DNA from 3 places in the Peribacillus sp. P4_C12 genome. Region 3 is predicted to be linked to each of the others. Evidence: riboswitches for the same ligand, from Rfam matches in the RefSeq annotation. Region 3 holds a riboswitch; each other region holds the start of a gene.
The links. Region 3 has a riboswitch for S-adenosylmethionine ahead of AC1DUW_RS07650 (methionine ABC transporter ATP-binding protein). Riboswitches for the same ligand answer to the same signal wherever they lie in the genome.
Positions count from the first base shown of each region.

Region 1: another riboswitch for S-adenosylmethionine. It lies ahead of AC1DUW_RS08740 (sugar ABC transporter substrate-binding protein); the one in region 3 lies ahead of AC1DUW_RS07650 (methionine ABC transporter ATP-binding protein).
Region 2: another riboswitch for S-adenosylmethionine. It lies ahead of metK (methionine adenosyltransferase); the one in region 3 lies ahead of AC1DUW_RS07650 (methionine ABC transporter ATP-binding protein).

Region 1 is NZ_JBFUIB010000035.1:6,467-12,607, forward strand. It holds gene AC1DUW_RS08730 (hypothetical protein) at 71-244, shown strand; gene AC1DUW_RS08735 (GTPase domain-containing protein) at 802-3,543, shown strand; SAM riboswitch class I at 3,640-3,745, shown strand; gene AC1DUW_RS08740 (sugar ABC transporter substrate-binding protein) at 3,862-4,977, shown strand; gene AC1DUW_RS08745 (sugar ABC transporter ATP-binding protein) at 5,043-6,141, shown strand, end outside.
Region 2 is NZ_JBFUIB010000007.1:20,808-26,948, forward strand. It holds gene AC1DUW_RS03360 (gamma carbonic anhydrase) at 1-391, shown strand, start outside; gene metK (methionine adenosyltransferase) at 598-1,791, opposite strand; SAM riboswitch class I at 1,954-2,117, opposite strand; gene pckA (phosphoenolpyruvate carboxykinase (ATP)) at 2,671-4,257, shown strand; gene AC1DUW_RS03375 (nucleotide sugar dehydrogenase) at 4,793-6,094, opposite strand; gene AC1DUW_RS03380 (glycosyltransferase) at 6,140-6,141, opposite strand, start outside.
Region 3 is NZ_JBFUIB010000027.1:27,128-31,360, reverse strand. It holds gene AC1DUW_RS07660 (UDP-glucose dehydrogenase family protein) at 1-781, shown strand, start outside; gene AC1DUW_RS07655 (MBL fold metallo-hydrolase) at 1,432-2,256, opposite strand; SAM riboswitch class I at 2,868-2,974, shown strand; gene AC1DUW_RS07650 (methionine ABC transporter ATP-binding protein) at 3,040-4,056, shown strand; gene AC1DUW_RS07645 (methionine ABC transporter permease) at 4,043-4,233, shown strand, end outside.

The DNA of each region.
Region 1 (6,141 bases), on a different contig from region 3:
TAACTCCCTATTATCTTTCTAACCGCATATATATTATAATAGAAGACAGAACACTAAAGGAGACAACATTATGTCTGAAAATAAAAAGTTAAGCCTGGCGGATGCAGTCAAACAAAAATTGGCGCAAAAGCAAGCGGGCTCAAGTCAAGATAAACTGGAAACTGGCGTTGTGAAAAAAACGAAACAGCTAAAAAGCCAGTTAACTAAAAAGCCAAATAATCAACGTAAGCGTACAGGGGTATAATCCCAATTTGTCAAAGGGCAATTACTGTTCGGTGCTTATCAGAGAGCAGTTACCTTTCATGAATAAAGGTACTGCTTTTTTTATATGAACTTTCAAATAAAAATTTATTATTATTAGGGAGAAGATTGTACTTTCGCTTGTAGGAAGTATTCAAGTGAAAATTATTTTCGTTTTTACCACTTATAGGTAGTTTACGGGCGGGATTTCTGGTAATTTAATGGTATAAGAATTGTTCCCTCCTACCTCTTCGGATATTGGTAAAACTAAATAAAACATATTTTTACAAAAGTAGAAATAACTCCTCGAGTCTTATATTAAATTCATTACAATTCTATTTGTTTCTGTTTTAAAATTGTAAGAGTCATGAAATGTTGTTACCATATTGTTTTGTTAAAATAATATTTTAAAGGTTTATAAATAATTTTCTTAACTAAAGGACCTATAAATCTCTTTTCATAGACAAAGTCTTGAGAATAGTTATTATTCGATTTTCATAAAGACTCCATATCGATGATTATCCTTTAATTGAAAATATGAAATATATCGGGGGAATAAAGATGGATGAACGACTGATTGGGAAAAAATACTATGAAACAATGATTGAGGATACACGCAATCATCCAATTCAAGCATTAGGTGAAATGTTTCTCGTGGAACAAAAAAAGGAAAGAGCGGATTTAACTGCAGTTCGGTTTGCTCAAGGAGAAGTATACTTCCAGCATCATGACTATGAAGCAGCCATTTTTAAGTGGGAAAACATAGAAGGTGAACTTGGTTCATGGGCGAAAAAGAATATTGCAGATGCTTATTTTGAACTAGAGATGTATTCGACCGCTGAGGATATATATAAATCCGTCAGTACGGATGAAGCGGTATTGAAAACGGAAGTCCTTCTACAGCTGTTCTCTCTTTACATAGTAGAATCAAGAAATGATTTGGCATCTAAAGTTGTTAAGGAAGCAGTCGACTTTCAACCTGATTACCCGAATGTCACCGCAATTGCACGCTCCTTTTTTGAAGAACAAAAGGATTGGAACAGTGCTGTAGTTTTAGCCGCGAATGAAAGTATCCGTACGGAATCAATGATTTGGTTTGATGTGCTGAAAACGTATATCCAGCAAGGTGTTGCTCAATCGATGGCTCCGGATTATTTCTCAAATGTTCTCGAGGCGTTATACAACCTTGATCAGGATCGCTTTGAAAAAATGACGGTTGCACTTTGGAAAAATTATAAATATACAGATTCCTACTTTGAATGGCTTAGAGTCATTAATAATTTGATAGATGGCATCGAATTACATCCAGGTGATGTATGGGATGAACTTTCTGTCTATTACCGGGATGCTTATGCCGGTTTGCTTGAAGGAACACACTTAATCAAAGATTTGAGTCCTGTTGTGCCGAGATTGTTGGAAAATTGGTTAAAAATCGCTGATGGAGAGCTTTCGTTATTTGCAGCGGCGTCCGTTCTGTCATGGAATGAAATTTTCCCTGATACAATTAATGCACTGGTTGTTCAGGATGCAGAAAGTCTGTTAGCAAAATCGCCTAAATTGGGAGGCGGATTGGAAGCGGGCGAAAAACTGTTCAATTCCATTATTCAGTGGGCTGAAGAGAATAACTTAACAGTTGGCAATAAGCTGAAATGGATGGTAGACGGACTTAAGGATACTGAAAATTTCAATCTTCTTCTTGTCGGAAGCACAGGCAATGGCAAAACATCCTTTATTCAGTCGCTCGCTGGAGAGAGTATTGCTGCCGAGGACCATTCGTCCCTTGTCAGTGTCAAAGATGGAGATAATCTGGAAATCTATGAAATTACAGATACAGATCACAAGGTCGTTGGTGAGTTAACTGAATTGGATGAAACACGCCGTCAGCGCGGAACCATTGTCGACGTGACCCTTATCAGTGACTACCTAAGAAATAATCGCCTGCGTTTACTTGATACACCAGGGTTCAATGGGGAAAAAAGTGTAGACTCTGATTTCCAAGGGTATTTACAGGGCAGCGATGGATTGATGTTTGTTCTCGATGCACGAGCTCCTTTCACCGGTAGTGAACGAGATTTGTTATTGGAAATTCAAATGATGGCACCGAAACTTCCGATTCATTTCTTACTAAATAAGATGGATACGATTTACAGTGACCAAGTGGCAGTCCGGATGGAAGATGAAACATGGGATAAAGTGAATGCGTATTTCCCGAACGCAAAAGTATTTGCTTTCTCCAAACTTTATGACAGCAAACAGCAGTTACAGGACCTTTCATCCTTCCTTGATTCGAATTATCAAGCTGATAATTGGAAGGAAAGAAGATCTGAGAAGATTCTTGCATTCATTCGCAAAACGTTATCTTACCTGCTAGAAAAACGGGCAGCTAATGAGCGGAAATGCGAGCACTCCATTTCTTGGAATGAGCAGATGGAAGTCAAATTGAATGGAGCCGTCAATCAACTGGCAGATTTGGAAAAAGAAAAAAGTGAAAATATCATAAGGTCGTACCGTTCAATTAAAGAAGAAGTGAAAAAACAGCTTTCTTCAAGAATCCCTGAATTACTGAGAGAATGTTCTAAATCATTAACGGAAAGTAGCGATTTCAGCCAAGTTCATATACAGTTGAACGAGGAAATGAATGAGCAGATTCAGGCATATATTTCAGACAAGATTATGCCGCAATATTATCGTTCTCTTCAAGACTGGATTGCTACATCTCAGTTGGAATTTACACAAATTCAACAGTTTATGGATGAAATGAGCGCAGGGTTCAATGAATTGTACAAAGAAGAGCGAATTACACTTGCCGGAGACTTTAGAGTTTTGGATGACTGGCGCCGTGATGCGGATCGGATGACAAGCAGTATCCGCATTGAAGACGTTAATATTTTACTACGCCGGACCCCATCGCAATTGCTGCTTAAAGGGGCAGGGAAGCTGTTTGGAGCGATTCCGCAAAATAAAGCTAATATGTACAACCGGTATAAGAAGTACCTAGAAAGTGAAGACTACCTGGATGTTGCAGAAATGATCAGTGACCGTTTCCTTACACAATTCGGATTGTTTGAAAAATCTTTGGATAGAGATATCTCACTTTTCTATCGCAGTTCATTTGCCTTACTTCAAAAGACGATAGAACAAACACAGACTGAAATCAAAGATCATCAGGCAGCACTGGAGCATATGAGAGAAAATCCGGAAGTATACCGTGACCCGATTACTCTGTTTGAAGTGAAACTACGTCAGTTAGAAAGACTTGAAAAGATCGAGAAAAAGCGTCTGGCTAAGCTACAAAGAAAATAAGTGTAACAAGAAACATTTTAAATATTCAAAAATCTATTGACTTTACGACTATATCCCTATAAAGTGGTAATTACGAAAAACGTAACACATTATATTCTCTYATCAAGAGTGGCGGAGGGACTGGCCCTAAGATGCCCAGCAACCGTTCCATTAGGAATTGGTGCTAAATCCTGCAAAACAGAAATGTTTTGACAGATAAGAGAGGGATAAGTCTGCAAATCAGCTGATTAAACCTCTCTATTCTAGAGAGGTTTTTATTTTGGGATTTACACCAACTTAATTGATAAGATTAATGATTGGAAAGTAGGAGGAACTAAAATGAGGAAGTCAATTTTTAAAAGGGTTTTCGTTTCGGTCATAGCTTCGGCTTTGCTTTTAACGGGCTGCTCTTCAGGACAAAGTTCAACAGAATCAAAGAAGGATGAAAAAGTATCCTTTAAAAATGTTCCAGAACGATTTGCAAAAGGGGAAGGTGCCAAAATCAAAGTCATTCGTAAAATTGGCGGAGATGATCATACGGCTCAATATTTAGCTGGAGCGAAGGAAGAAGGAGAAGCATTAGGTTTTCAAGTGGATACGTATACAGCAAATGGCGATACGGCTAAATTCCATGATGCAATCGCCCAGGCTTTACAAGAAGATTATGACGGCTATATTATCTCCCATGGTGATGATGCAGCAACAGTGAATGACGTTCAAAAGTTGGTTGATGCAGGAAAGAGCGTTGTTACATTCGACTCTATTAGCGACTTATCTAAAATTGACGGTGTGACCTTAACTTCACAGGATGATGAAGCATTGGCAACTCTGGCTTTTGATAAATTGATAGAAGAACAAAAAGGTGAAGCAGCGATTGCATACCTTTGGGTAGATGGTTTCCCGCCAATGGTGAGAAGAAATGCGGTGTATCAGGAAAAATTAAAAGAAAATCCTGGGATTAAAGAAGTCGAAAGATTCGGAGTAGCATCTGCAGATACTTCAGTTCAGACACAAAATGCGGTAGCCGCAATGTTGAATAAATATCCCAAAGGCAAACTAGATGCGATTTTCGCAACATGGGATGCATTCGCAATTGGAGCGGCTCGTGCGATTAAAGAAGCTGGCCGCGATGAAGTGAAGATATACGGAATCGACGTATCTAATGCTGATCTTCAGGAGATTCAAGCGAAAGGCAGTTCTTGGTCTTACACGGCAGCTGTCGATCCGAAATTGATTGGTGCAGTGAATATGAGGATTTTAGCAAAAAAATTAGCGGGTGAAGAAACACCGCAAACATATGACTTAGAAGCTTCACTTATTTCACAAGAGCAGATTCAAGCTTCAAAAGAAGCGGTCAACATGGCCAACTTGTCCGGTATTGTCGAAGGATGGGGAGTATCAACGGAATTTGAAGAAGAATGGATGAAAGTATTGAAAGATCATTATAAAAAGTAAAAAACAGAGTCAGTAGACACTCTCTTTCTAGTGAAGAGAGTGTCTGTTTAATAGGGGGAATGGGCATGAGCACACAACTAGAAATGAAAAAGATATCGATTGAATTTCCGGGAGTAAAGGCGCTTAGTGAAGTTGATTTTTCAGTACAATCAGGGACAGCCCATGCAGTGGTCGGCGCAAACGGAGCAGGGAAATCTACGCTAATGAAGGTCTTATCGGGCGCTCATGCCCATTATACAGGTGAAATTTTTCTGGATGGAAAGAAGCAGGATATCCGTTCACCGAAGGCTGCACAGGAACAAGGTATTCAAATTGTTTATCAGGAAGTAGATACGGCACTCATTCCTTATTTAACTGTTGGGGAAAATGTAATGTTGAATGATACGGTGCAAAACATGGGCAAAAAACAAATGGTCCATTGGAAAGAGTTGCATAGAAAAGCCACTTATATCCTGGCAGAGATGAAAATTGGTGTCTCTTCGAAAAAGCTGGTAAGAGATCTTACCTTGGCTGAAAAACAGATGGTTCTGATTGCAAGAGCAGTCTCGACTGAATGCAAATTCCTGATCCTCGACGAACCAACTGCTCCGTTAAGTTATACGGAGACGACAGAACTATTTCGAATTGTAAATGAATTAAAGCAAAGAGGCGTTGGCATCATATTTATTTCCCATCGTCTTCCAGAGATTTTTGAAATTTGTGAAGAAATTACGATTATGAGGAATGGGAAAAGTGTTGCATGCCGAGAAGTAGCGGATATTACTCAAAACGAAGTGGTCGAGGGAATGCTTGGGAAAACAATGGATGAACAGTTCCCTGTTGTAAATGCTGCGATTGGTGAAGTTGTTCTGGAAGTGAAGGGACTGTCAGATGCCGAAAAAGTTAAAAATGTTAGCCTTCATCTAAAAGCAGGAGAGATTGTTGGTTTGGCAGGATTGGTTGGAGCAGGGAAAACAGAGCTATGTAAAACCCTATTCGGTCATACTGCTATCACAACAGGGGAAGTCGTGATGAATGGTAGAAAGCTTTCATTGAAAACACCGCATCATGCAGTAAAAAGTGGTCTGGCACTTGTACCGGAAGAACGCAGGAAAGAAGGCATTCTTGTTCAGGAATCAGTTGCAACGAACTTGACTGCAGCAAGTATCGGGAAATTCAGCAAGA
Region 2 (6,141 bases), on a different contig from region 3:
TGGCGACGTTGCCCCTACTATAATCGGTAATAAAGTAAGTGTACAAGATAACAGCGTTCTTCACCAAAGTCCAAATAATCCATTAATTATCGAAGACGAAGTAACCATAGGCCATCAGGTTATTTTACATAGCTGTAAAGTTCGTAAAGGAGCTCTAATCGGCATGGGGTCGATTGTACTTGATGCAGCAGAAATCGGGGAAGGAGCTTTTATCGGTGCTGGAAGTCTTGTCCCCCAAGGTAAAATCATACCACCAAACACATTGGCATTCGGCCGTCCAGCTAAAGTCGTACGCGAAATTAACGATGAAGATCGCAAGGATATGGAACGTATCGTCCGAGAATATGCTGAAAAAGGACAATACTATAAACATGCAGAACGCATTAAATAATTCATGTAAACTCACGAGTAAACTTGCATAATTCACGAGTAAAAAACTAAAACTCACGAGTAAAACTACATAATTCACGAGTAAAAACCTAAATGGCTGGTTTAAATAGGATTTCTTGAATTATTCCCTCAGTCGACAAATTTATTCCATTTCACAATTGAAAAAGGTGCCTCGCTAGTTGCGAGGCACCTTTTACTTTTATTTGATTACGCTTGTGCTTTTAAAATTTCAGCTTTATCTGTGCGTTCCCAAGGAAGATCAACATCTGTACGGCCAAAGTGTCCGTAAGCAGCTGTTTGTTTGTAGATTGGGCGACGAAGATCAAGCATTTTGATGATACCAGCTGGACGCAGGTCAAAGTTAGCGCGTACTAGATCAACTAGTACTTCTTCGCTTACTGTTCCTGTTCCGAATGTATCAATCGAGATTGATACAGGCTCTGCCACACCAATTGCGTATGCCAATTGTACTTCCGCTTTGTCAGCAAGGCCAGCAGCTACGATGTTTTTCGCAACGTAACGAGCAGCGTATGCCGCAGAACGGTCAACTTTTGTTGCATCTTTACCGGAGAATGCACCGCCACCGTGACGAGCGTAGCCGCCGTACGTATCAACGATGATTTTACGTCCAGTAAGACCAGCATCCCCTTGAGGTCCGCCAATTACAAAACGACCAGTTGGGTTAATGAAGTACTTAGTCCCAGCATCGATTAATTCAGCTGGTACAACTGCTTTAATCACATGTTCTTTTAAGTCAGCTTGAATTTGCTCAAGAGTTACTTCTGGATCATGTTGTGTTGAAATAACAATTGTGTCAACTCTTACAGGTTGATTATTTTCATCATACTCCACCGTTACCTGTGTTTTACCATCAGGACGTAAGTAAGCAAGCGTTTCATCTTTACGAACTTGAGACAAGCGGAATGAAAGTTTATGAGCTAATGAAATCGGAAGTGGCATAAGCTCTTCTGTTTCATTGCAGGCAAAACCGAACATAAGCCCTTGGTCCCCTGCACCGATTGCATCGATTTCTTCATCTGACATAGTTCCTTCACGAGCTTCCAACGCTTTGTCTACGCCAGCTGCGATATCAGCAGATTGCTCATCAATAGAACTCAATACGGCACAAGTTTCAGCATCGAAACCGTATTTCGCACGTGTGTAACCAATTCCTGCAATCGTATCACGAACGATACGTGGAATATCCACATAAGCGGACGTTGTAATTTCACCAGCAACAAGTACAAGACCTGTTGTTACACTTGTTTCACACGCAACACGTGCATTTGCATCCTTAGCAAGGATAGCATCTAAAATGGAATCTGAAATCTGATCACAAATCTTGTCCGGATGGCCCTCTGTAACAGATTCAGAAGTAAATAGACGTTTCTTTGACATCATATTTCCTCCTTGGAAGTTAGTATGTTGTAGGCAAAAGCCTGATTTTTTACGGAACTCGTTTTCCCTTATTAGCTTCAACTATAGACACAGAATTACTAAAAAACACAAAAACCTTCCCTGGCAAATGAGGAAAGGTTTAAAATTCTGTCATCTATCCTTTCACTCTTATCGTTCAAGGGTTTTTTACCTTGCTCAGGTTAGCACCATCACCACTATTCCTTGAAGAACTATCGCTTTATTTTCGGCGATTGATCTTGGAGTCAAGTTCAATATGGCAGGTTGCTGGGTTTCAAAGGGCCTGTCCCTCCACCAACTCGGGATAAGAGAATCCGTACAATTTAAGATATTATCGTATTTGGTCGGAATCTGTCAATGCTTTTCGAAAAAGAACATTTTTCCCCATCACAGCTTTCACGAAAAAAAATGTGCTAATGCTCTGTCATTATTGGATTTTCGATGTAGAAAACCAACGAAAATGTAGAAAATTACCATAGATAAAAGAACATGAAAAAGCGGAATTCGAACCGCATAAAACTTTTTAGGATTTTGCCTTTTGATGTAATAGTAAGTTGTTCTTTTCTTAATTTCTTCCTATTAAATAAAAGAATCAAACCTTTTTTATATTCCTGAAACGAGACCCATTCGATCAAAATTCTAATCTTGATAATGGGCTTTCTTCCTAATTACACCACCCAGTTCAGATTCCTCATTCAAGTATATGCAGGAACCCGAACTCGGTTCATAACGCATTTTAAAAAATGATTAAGGAAACCATATAAAAAATAATCACAAAAAAAAATAAATAGTATAGACTATTTAAGTGAATGTGTTATACTAATTGTAATATAAAAACTTAAAACAAAGGAAGGTACCTCATATATGAATTCTGTAGATGTTTCTAATGAGTTACACCAATTATTGTCAGGAAATAATGTGCAAACTCAACTTTCAGTTCCCCAATTGGTTGAAAAAGTATTAAGCAGAAACGAAGGCGTTTTGACATCAACTGGCGCAGTAAAAGCTGAAACAGGCAAATATACTGGCCGTTCACCTAAAGATAAATATATCGTAGACGAAGCTTCTGTGAAAGACAAAGTAGATTGGGGTTCCGTAAACCAACCAATCTCTGAAGAAGTATTCAATAAACTATATAATAAAGTAGTTGACTACCTAAAAGCAAAAGAAGAGATCTTTGTTTTCAAAGGTTTCGCTGGCGCAGACGAAACCTCACGCCTTCCCATCCAAGTTGTAAATGAATATGCTTGGCATAATCTTTTCGCTCACACTTTGTTCATCCGTCCAAATGAAGAAGAACTAAGAGGTCACGAATCAGAATTCACGATTCTTTCTGCACCTAATTTCAAAGCAGATCCAGAAGTGGACGGAACTCAATCCGAAACATTCATCATCGTGTCATTTGAACGCCGTACTATCTTAATCGGTGGAACGGAATATGCAGGTGAAATGAAAAAATCGATCTTCTCAATCATGAACTACCTACTTCCAGAAGCTGGAATTCTTCCAATGCATTGCTCTGCTAACGTAGGACGTGAAGGAGATGTCGCTTTATTCTTCGGACTGTCTGGTACTGGTAAAACAACTTTATCTGCAGACACTAATCGCAAACTGATTGGTGATGACGAGCACGGCTGGTCTTCTAACGGTGTATTCAACATCGAAGGCGGCTGCTATGCAAAAACCATTAACCTTTCACGTGAAAAAGAACCGCAAATTTTCGATGCCATCCGTTTCGGTGCCGTATTGGAAAACGTAGTTGTTGACCCGGAAACACGTGAAGCAAACTACGATGATAGTTCATTAACAGAAAACACTCGTGCTGCATACCAAATGCAAGCGATTGATAACATCGTGAACCCAAGTATCGCAGGACACCCAAATACAATCATTTTCTTAACTGCTGATGCTTCAGGCGTACTGCCTCCAATCAGCAAACTTTCTAAAGAACAAGCAATGTTCCATTTCTTAAGTGGGTACACAAGTAAATTGGCTGGTACTGAAAGAGGAGTAACTTCACCAGAAGCTACATTCTCAACATGCTTCGGTTCACCATTCTTGCCCCTTCCTGCTACACGCTATGCTGAAATGCTTGGAGATAAAATTGACGAGCATGGTGCAAAAGTATACCTTGTCAACACTGGATGGACTGGCGGTGCATACGGAACTGGTAGCCGTATGAAACTTGCTTACACTCGTGCGATGGTACAAGCAGCACTTGAAGGCGAATTAGCAAACATCGAGACAATCAAAGACGATATCTTCGGTTTGGATATTCCACTTCATGTTCCTGGTGTTCCTGACGAAGTGCTTCAACCAATCAAGACTTGGGCAGATCCTGCTGCATATAAACAAACAGCAACAGCTCTTGCTGCTCAATTCCGTGCAAACTTTAAAAAATTCGGAAACGTTCCAAGTGAAATTGAAGAACTTGGCGGACCGACTGCTTAATCTTAATTAATAGAAAACAAAAGGACCAAGCGAAACTTGCTTGGTCCTTTCTTTATAAACTGACTAATCTAAACGATAAATCGACCATCACGATCTCACTCCTGTAAAAGCCACATTAACCTGAAGCGCCAGTATTTTTGAATTAAAAACAGCCAAGAGGCTGTCTCCTATGTTCCAGATGGTGTCTTCCCCTTTGTTTCACAAAAGCCCAGACAAAGGTCTCCTGAGCCAAATCCTCTACATCCTGTTTGCCAATATAATAAACTAGAAAGTTCATCATACTTTTTTCATACGTATGATTCCACTCCCTCTTGGTCCGCCACCTATAAATAGCGAGTAGGTGGGGCCAGGCCAACCAATTCTGCTCTTCCCATGTCCCATAGGAATTCATATTTACAGAACATATAATAATTATCCGATCCCTATTATTATTTCAAATGATTTTTTTAACATGTTGCACAACTATAAAGGGTGCTGACTGAGTCAACACCCTTTATATCCCTATCATATCCGGCCTTGCAGAATCAGTTGTTTATTAGATAATCATTTTTTTCCTTACTTCTTTCAAATGTTCTGTTTTATATTCGAATACATTGCCTAAGTTGGCAATTTGGATGTTATGTTTATTAGCATCAATGCAATTCCGAGTATCCAAAATCATTTTATGAGCCATCTTGTTCGATAGTTTATCATAATCCATTTCTTTAAATTCATTATGATCGGTTAAGACAAGAATCAGGTCGGCATCTTTTACAGCGTCTTCGACAGAAACGACTGGCATTTTCCCAGATTGGACATGTGGGTCATGCAAGGATACTTCCACCTGATCCATGCTCATTAGGATATTTACAACATCAATGGCTGGGCTTTCACGGATATCATCTACATTTCCTTTGTAGGCAAGTCCAAAAACCGCTACCTTTGGTTTACGGATCCCCTCAAGTAACATCCTGACACAATTGACGATATAATACGGCATCGAAACGTTCGTGTCGCGGGCTAATTTGATGATTCTAGCTGTCTCAGGAGCTTTAGCGACAATGAAATAAGGATCGACCGCGAGACAATGTCCACCTACCCCTGGTCCTGGTTGATGAATATTTACACGTGGATGCTTATTTGCCATTGATATGACATCCAATACATTGATATCCAATTCGAAGCAAACTTTAGCCAACTCATTCGCAAGAGCAATATTCACATCACGGAAGGTATTTTCCATCAGCTTGGACATTTCAGCCGTTTTCGCATCCGTACGAATGATTTCCCCTTTAACGAAAGTTTCATAGACAAGACTTCCTTTGTGGGAGCAGGCTTCTGTGATGCCGCCAACGATTCGGTTATTATGCACCAATTCTTCTAGTATTCTCCCTGGCAAGACACGTTCCGGACAATGTACGAGAAAGATGTCTTGCCCGATCGTTAGCCCTGTCATCTCAATCAATGGCTTGATATGATCATCCATGCTCCTTGGTGCAATCGTCGATTCGATAATGATGACATTTCCCTTCTGAACAAAAGGAAGAATCCTTGAAGTTGCTTGCATAACATAGGTTAGATCACAGGATTGGTGTTGATCTTCATTGTTTGGAGTTGGGACCGCAATGATGAAAACATCCGCAGACTCCGGATTCAAGGTAGCACGAAATCTTTTAGCATCAAGCGCTTCATTTAACACTTCTTCTAGTCCAGGTTCTTCAATATGGAGCTTTCCATTATTCAATTTAGTAATAACATCAGGATGGATATCCACGCCAACAACATCTACACCGTGTTTTGCGAACATTAAAGATGTTGGAAGTCCTATATAACCTAGTCCCATTGTACATAATTTCATAATAACCACTCCTCATCATATTTTCTTCTAGTATTCTAGTTATTGTT
Region 3 (4,233 bases):
AATTCATAGACCTTTCGGGAGAACTATTTTTATTACGGATCTATTAAGTGCGGAAATGATTAAATATAGTTCAAATGCTTTTTTGGCAACTAAGATCAGTTTCATTAATGAAATCGCAAACCTTTGTGAAAAGGTGGGTGCCAACATAGAAGAAGTAGCACATGGAATGGGTCTAGATTTTCGAATAGGAACCCAATTCTTAAAAGCAGGAATTGGATTCGGGGGCTCTTGCTTCCCTAAAGACACTCGTGGTCTAATTCAACAGGCTACTGAAGCTGGGCAATCACTTGAAATTCTGGAAGCAGTAATAAAGGTAAATAAACAACAAAAGTATTCGTTAATGAATAAAGCAAAGCAACGTTTTGGTAACTTAAAAGACAAAAAGATTGCAATATTAGGATTGGCATTTAAACCGAATACAAACGACGTACGTGAATCAATTGCCATTGATATAGCTTCAGAGCTAACTATGCAGGGAGCATTGGTAACGGCTTATGATCCATTAGCACTTGAAGAAGCAAAGCAAATTTTGGGAGAAAAGATTCAATATGCTTTATCCATAGAGGAAGCTATAACAAATACAGACATGGTTTTTATAGCTACTGATTGGGATGAATTCAAAGATTTCCCCCTAGAAAAATATGAAATGTTAATGAATCATCCAATTATTTTTGACGGAAAAAATAGTTATTCCTTAGATGAGATTTCTGAATATAATATTGAATATTATTCAGTAGGCAGACCATTTCATAATATAAGTAATTTTTATAACCTGAAATAAATCAAAAAAGAACTAACCCTAAGACAGAATAATTAATTTGAAAAAGCACCTGCGTTCTTAGGCAGATGCTTTTTTGACGAGTCTCTTCTATTGTTTTTTTATTATATGAAACAAAAGGACACATGTCCTTAATTAAGGATTATGCCTACCTTTTGATTTAACCTAGATCGACTACACATTCTTGAATATATATTAACTCTCAAAGATGCCCGTCTCTAGCATTATAAGGAGCCCTCACTCGTTAGTTTCACTAAAGCTATCCTTTATCATTTTTTGTTCCTATCATTAAGCCGTGTAGACCGCCCGACAAAGAGAAAATAATAATGTGGTCTCCAATAGCGTTTAATAATGGCTTTTTAAGCAGAAGTCCAAATAGTCCCCCTATTTTTTCTTCATTATTTCACGTAATTCCTTATTACTTTTGGCCTGAACTATACAGAAAAGAGTGTCCCTTCATTTTTTGAAGAAACGCAAGATGATAGCTAATTAACCAAATAACCTTTTTTTATGTTTTGAAGCCCACAGCAACCATTTAGGTTTCGCTAGTTGATCTGGATTTAAAGTGCCCACACTACGTTGCGCCAATGGCTGATTGCGAATACATCCGCGGCTGTTATTCTCTTCCATAACATCTAATTGATGACATTTTTTTATGTTACTCCATTCTCCTCTGTAATCAACACATTTCCGTTTAATATCGATGTGATAATATGCTCCGAATCCCATTCGTGGCCAGATATCTCGATAAGCGGATATTGATTCGGCAAAACAATTTGCTGGATTTCATGAACTGCCAAGCCTTGATTATGCAATCGTAAAATTTCACCACTCAGGTTTTCCAGATAGTCCAGCTTTCTTTGAAACATTTCCTTCCCATTTGGGACATGCCCGGCATGACAACAAAAAACCTCTCCAAAATCATATTGAAGTAATCTATTTATAGAATCGATGATGACAGGGACAGATTCTTCCCGTAAAACAAGCTTTGTTTTCGGTGTAACGAATAGGTCACCTGAAAACAGCATGCCATTACTGTGATTCAAATACACCATATGGTCCTTAGCATGACCTGGGGTAAAGATTGGCTCCCACGTTTGGGTACGGGAATGAACAGTCCTCCCCAACGGCTCAGCTTTGAAGCCATCTCTCCTTCCCCAAAAAGCTTTGCGATAATCTGGATATTCAGCATCCTTCGCACATACATCAATCGACATCGGATGAATATAAATTGGAACTTTTCTATGTTCTTGTATCCAGGCGGCACCGCCAGTATGGTCCTCATGATAATGCGTTAGCGCCACTAAATCGAAGTCGGCTGATTCATAGAAAGGGATAAGTTCTTCCAATAAAATTTGGGCTGCCGTATCAATCAATAGGCCGTCTGTTAAAAAAGCATATACACTCATCCCCGACTTTATTCCTTCAGGGGTCCCTTGTACACAAACCACATCATTTATCGTCTTAATCTCTAGCATGGCTTCCCTCCTCATCAATTGTATAAAAATAGTTTAATATCCTATTTACCCCTTGTTCATTACAATAAATGTAATATTCCTCCATACTTTTGACAAGCAAATAGTATTTTCCTAGCAAAGACCCGTTGTATATTTTCCGGTAGAATCAAGGCACTGTTTGAAACCATTGTCATTGATTTAAGGTATTCTATTATGCAACGAAGAAAAGAAACAGCAAAAATCTGGCTTCGGTTAAAAGGAAGTTGTTAAGAAAGGGTACTCCGTATTTAAGTTTGGGCGATAAAAAAGCTAAAGCATTCATGATACAGACTTTGAAACAATACTTTCCTGACAAAAACTTCACGTAATTATTAAAAAAAATCGACAAACTGCTAAAAAGAACGAAGCTTTTCTTACAAAAACCTTGAAAAAGAATGACTTTACGACCATTAACGATGGATGATTCCATTACCCCGATTCGAAAAGAGGGAATTATCAAATACTAGATTTACCCTTTAAAAAATTAATTCACCTGAAAGTTATTCTAAAATTACAGAAATGATTGACAATGTGTGAATTTACAAATAATATAGATTATATTAGAAAACTTGTAATATTCCAAAATAATAATTTACTTATCAAGAGTGACTGAGGGAACAGGCCCTGTGATGTCCGGCAACCGCCCCAATCGGGAACGGTGCTACTTCCTGCAGAATGATTACATTCTGAAAGATAAGACGAAATAATTTCGCTGCCTCTTTCTGAATGATAGAGGCAGTTTTTTATGTTTAAGGGGGAAGGCTCATGATTGAAATCCGATCAGTCCGAAAGGAATACATATCGAAAAATACCCGAGTTGTCGGAGTGGATAACGTATCTTTGACAATTCAGACTGGTGAAGTTTATGGGATTGTTGGCTACAGCGGAGCCGGAAAAAGCTCATTAATACGCTGCTTAAATTTGCTTGAACGTCCGACAAAAGGAAATATCATTATTGACGGTATTGACTTAACGTCTTTATCAGGCAAAGAGCTTCGAAAACAACGACAAAAAACCGGTATGATATTTCAGCACTTTTCCTTAGTCAGTTCCAAAACCGTTTTTGAAAATGTTGCTTTCGCCTTGAAAGCCGCACACAAATCAAAGGGCGTCATCAAAAGTCGCGTTCTAGAGCTGCTGGACATAGTTGGGCTTAGTGATAAAAAGGATGTCTATCCGGCCCAGCTCAGCGGAGGTCAAAAGCAACGGGTCGGTATAGCGCGAGCCTTAGCCAATAACCCTACTGTACTATTATGTGATGAAGCGACTTCTGCCCTTGATCCAACAACAACAAAAGCGATTTTACAGTTATTAAAAAAGATTAGTCGGGAACTTGGTATCACTATAGTATTGATTACCCACGAAATGGAAGTAGTCAAAGAACTATGCCATCGAGTCGCTGTCATGCAGGATGGCAGGATTATCGAAGAAGGATCTGTTTATGAGATATTTTCACAACCAAAGCAGCAGTTGACGAAGCAATTCATCAGCAGTGTATTGGATTTTGAGCTTCCCTCACACTTAATTGAGGAAAGCAAAGGAACGATTATTCAAATTCAATTTGAAGGGCCCACCGCCGGTGAATCAATTCTTTCCGATGCTCTACAAAAGTATTCAGTAAAGGGAAATATCTTGCACGGCAAAATTGAATATATTCAGGATGTTCCATTAGGAATCTTAATCATTGAATTAATTGGTGAGGCTGCTGAAGTTCAATCGGCACTGGAATATATAACAAATCGGACCAGTTCTGTGGAGGTATTGAAACATGTCACTGTTTGATTCCGTCGTCAATATTTTACCTGACCTTAATAAAGCCTTTCTCGAAACAATCTATATGGTTGGAATCTCCCTTGCGGTAGCCCTTCTAATTGGTTTACCTCTTGGAGTATTGCTGTTTACAACGACCAAGAATTTAATCTTTGAAAATAACGTCGTGAATCGATCTCTCGGTTTCGC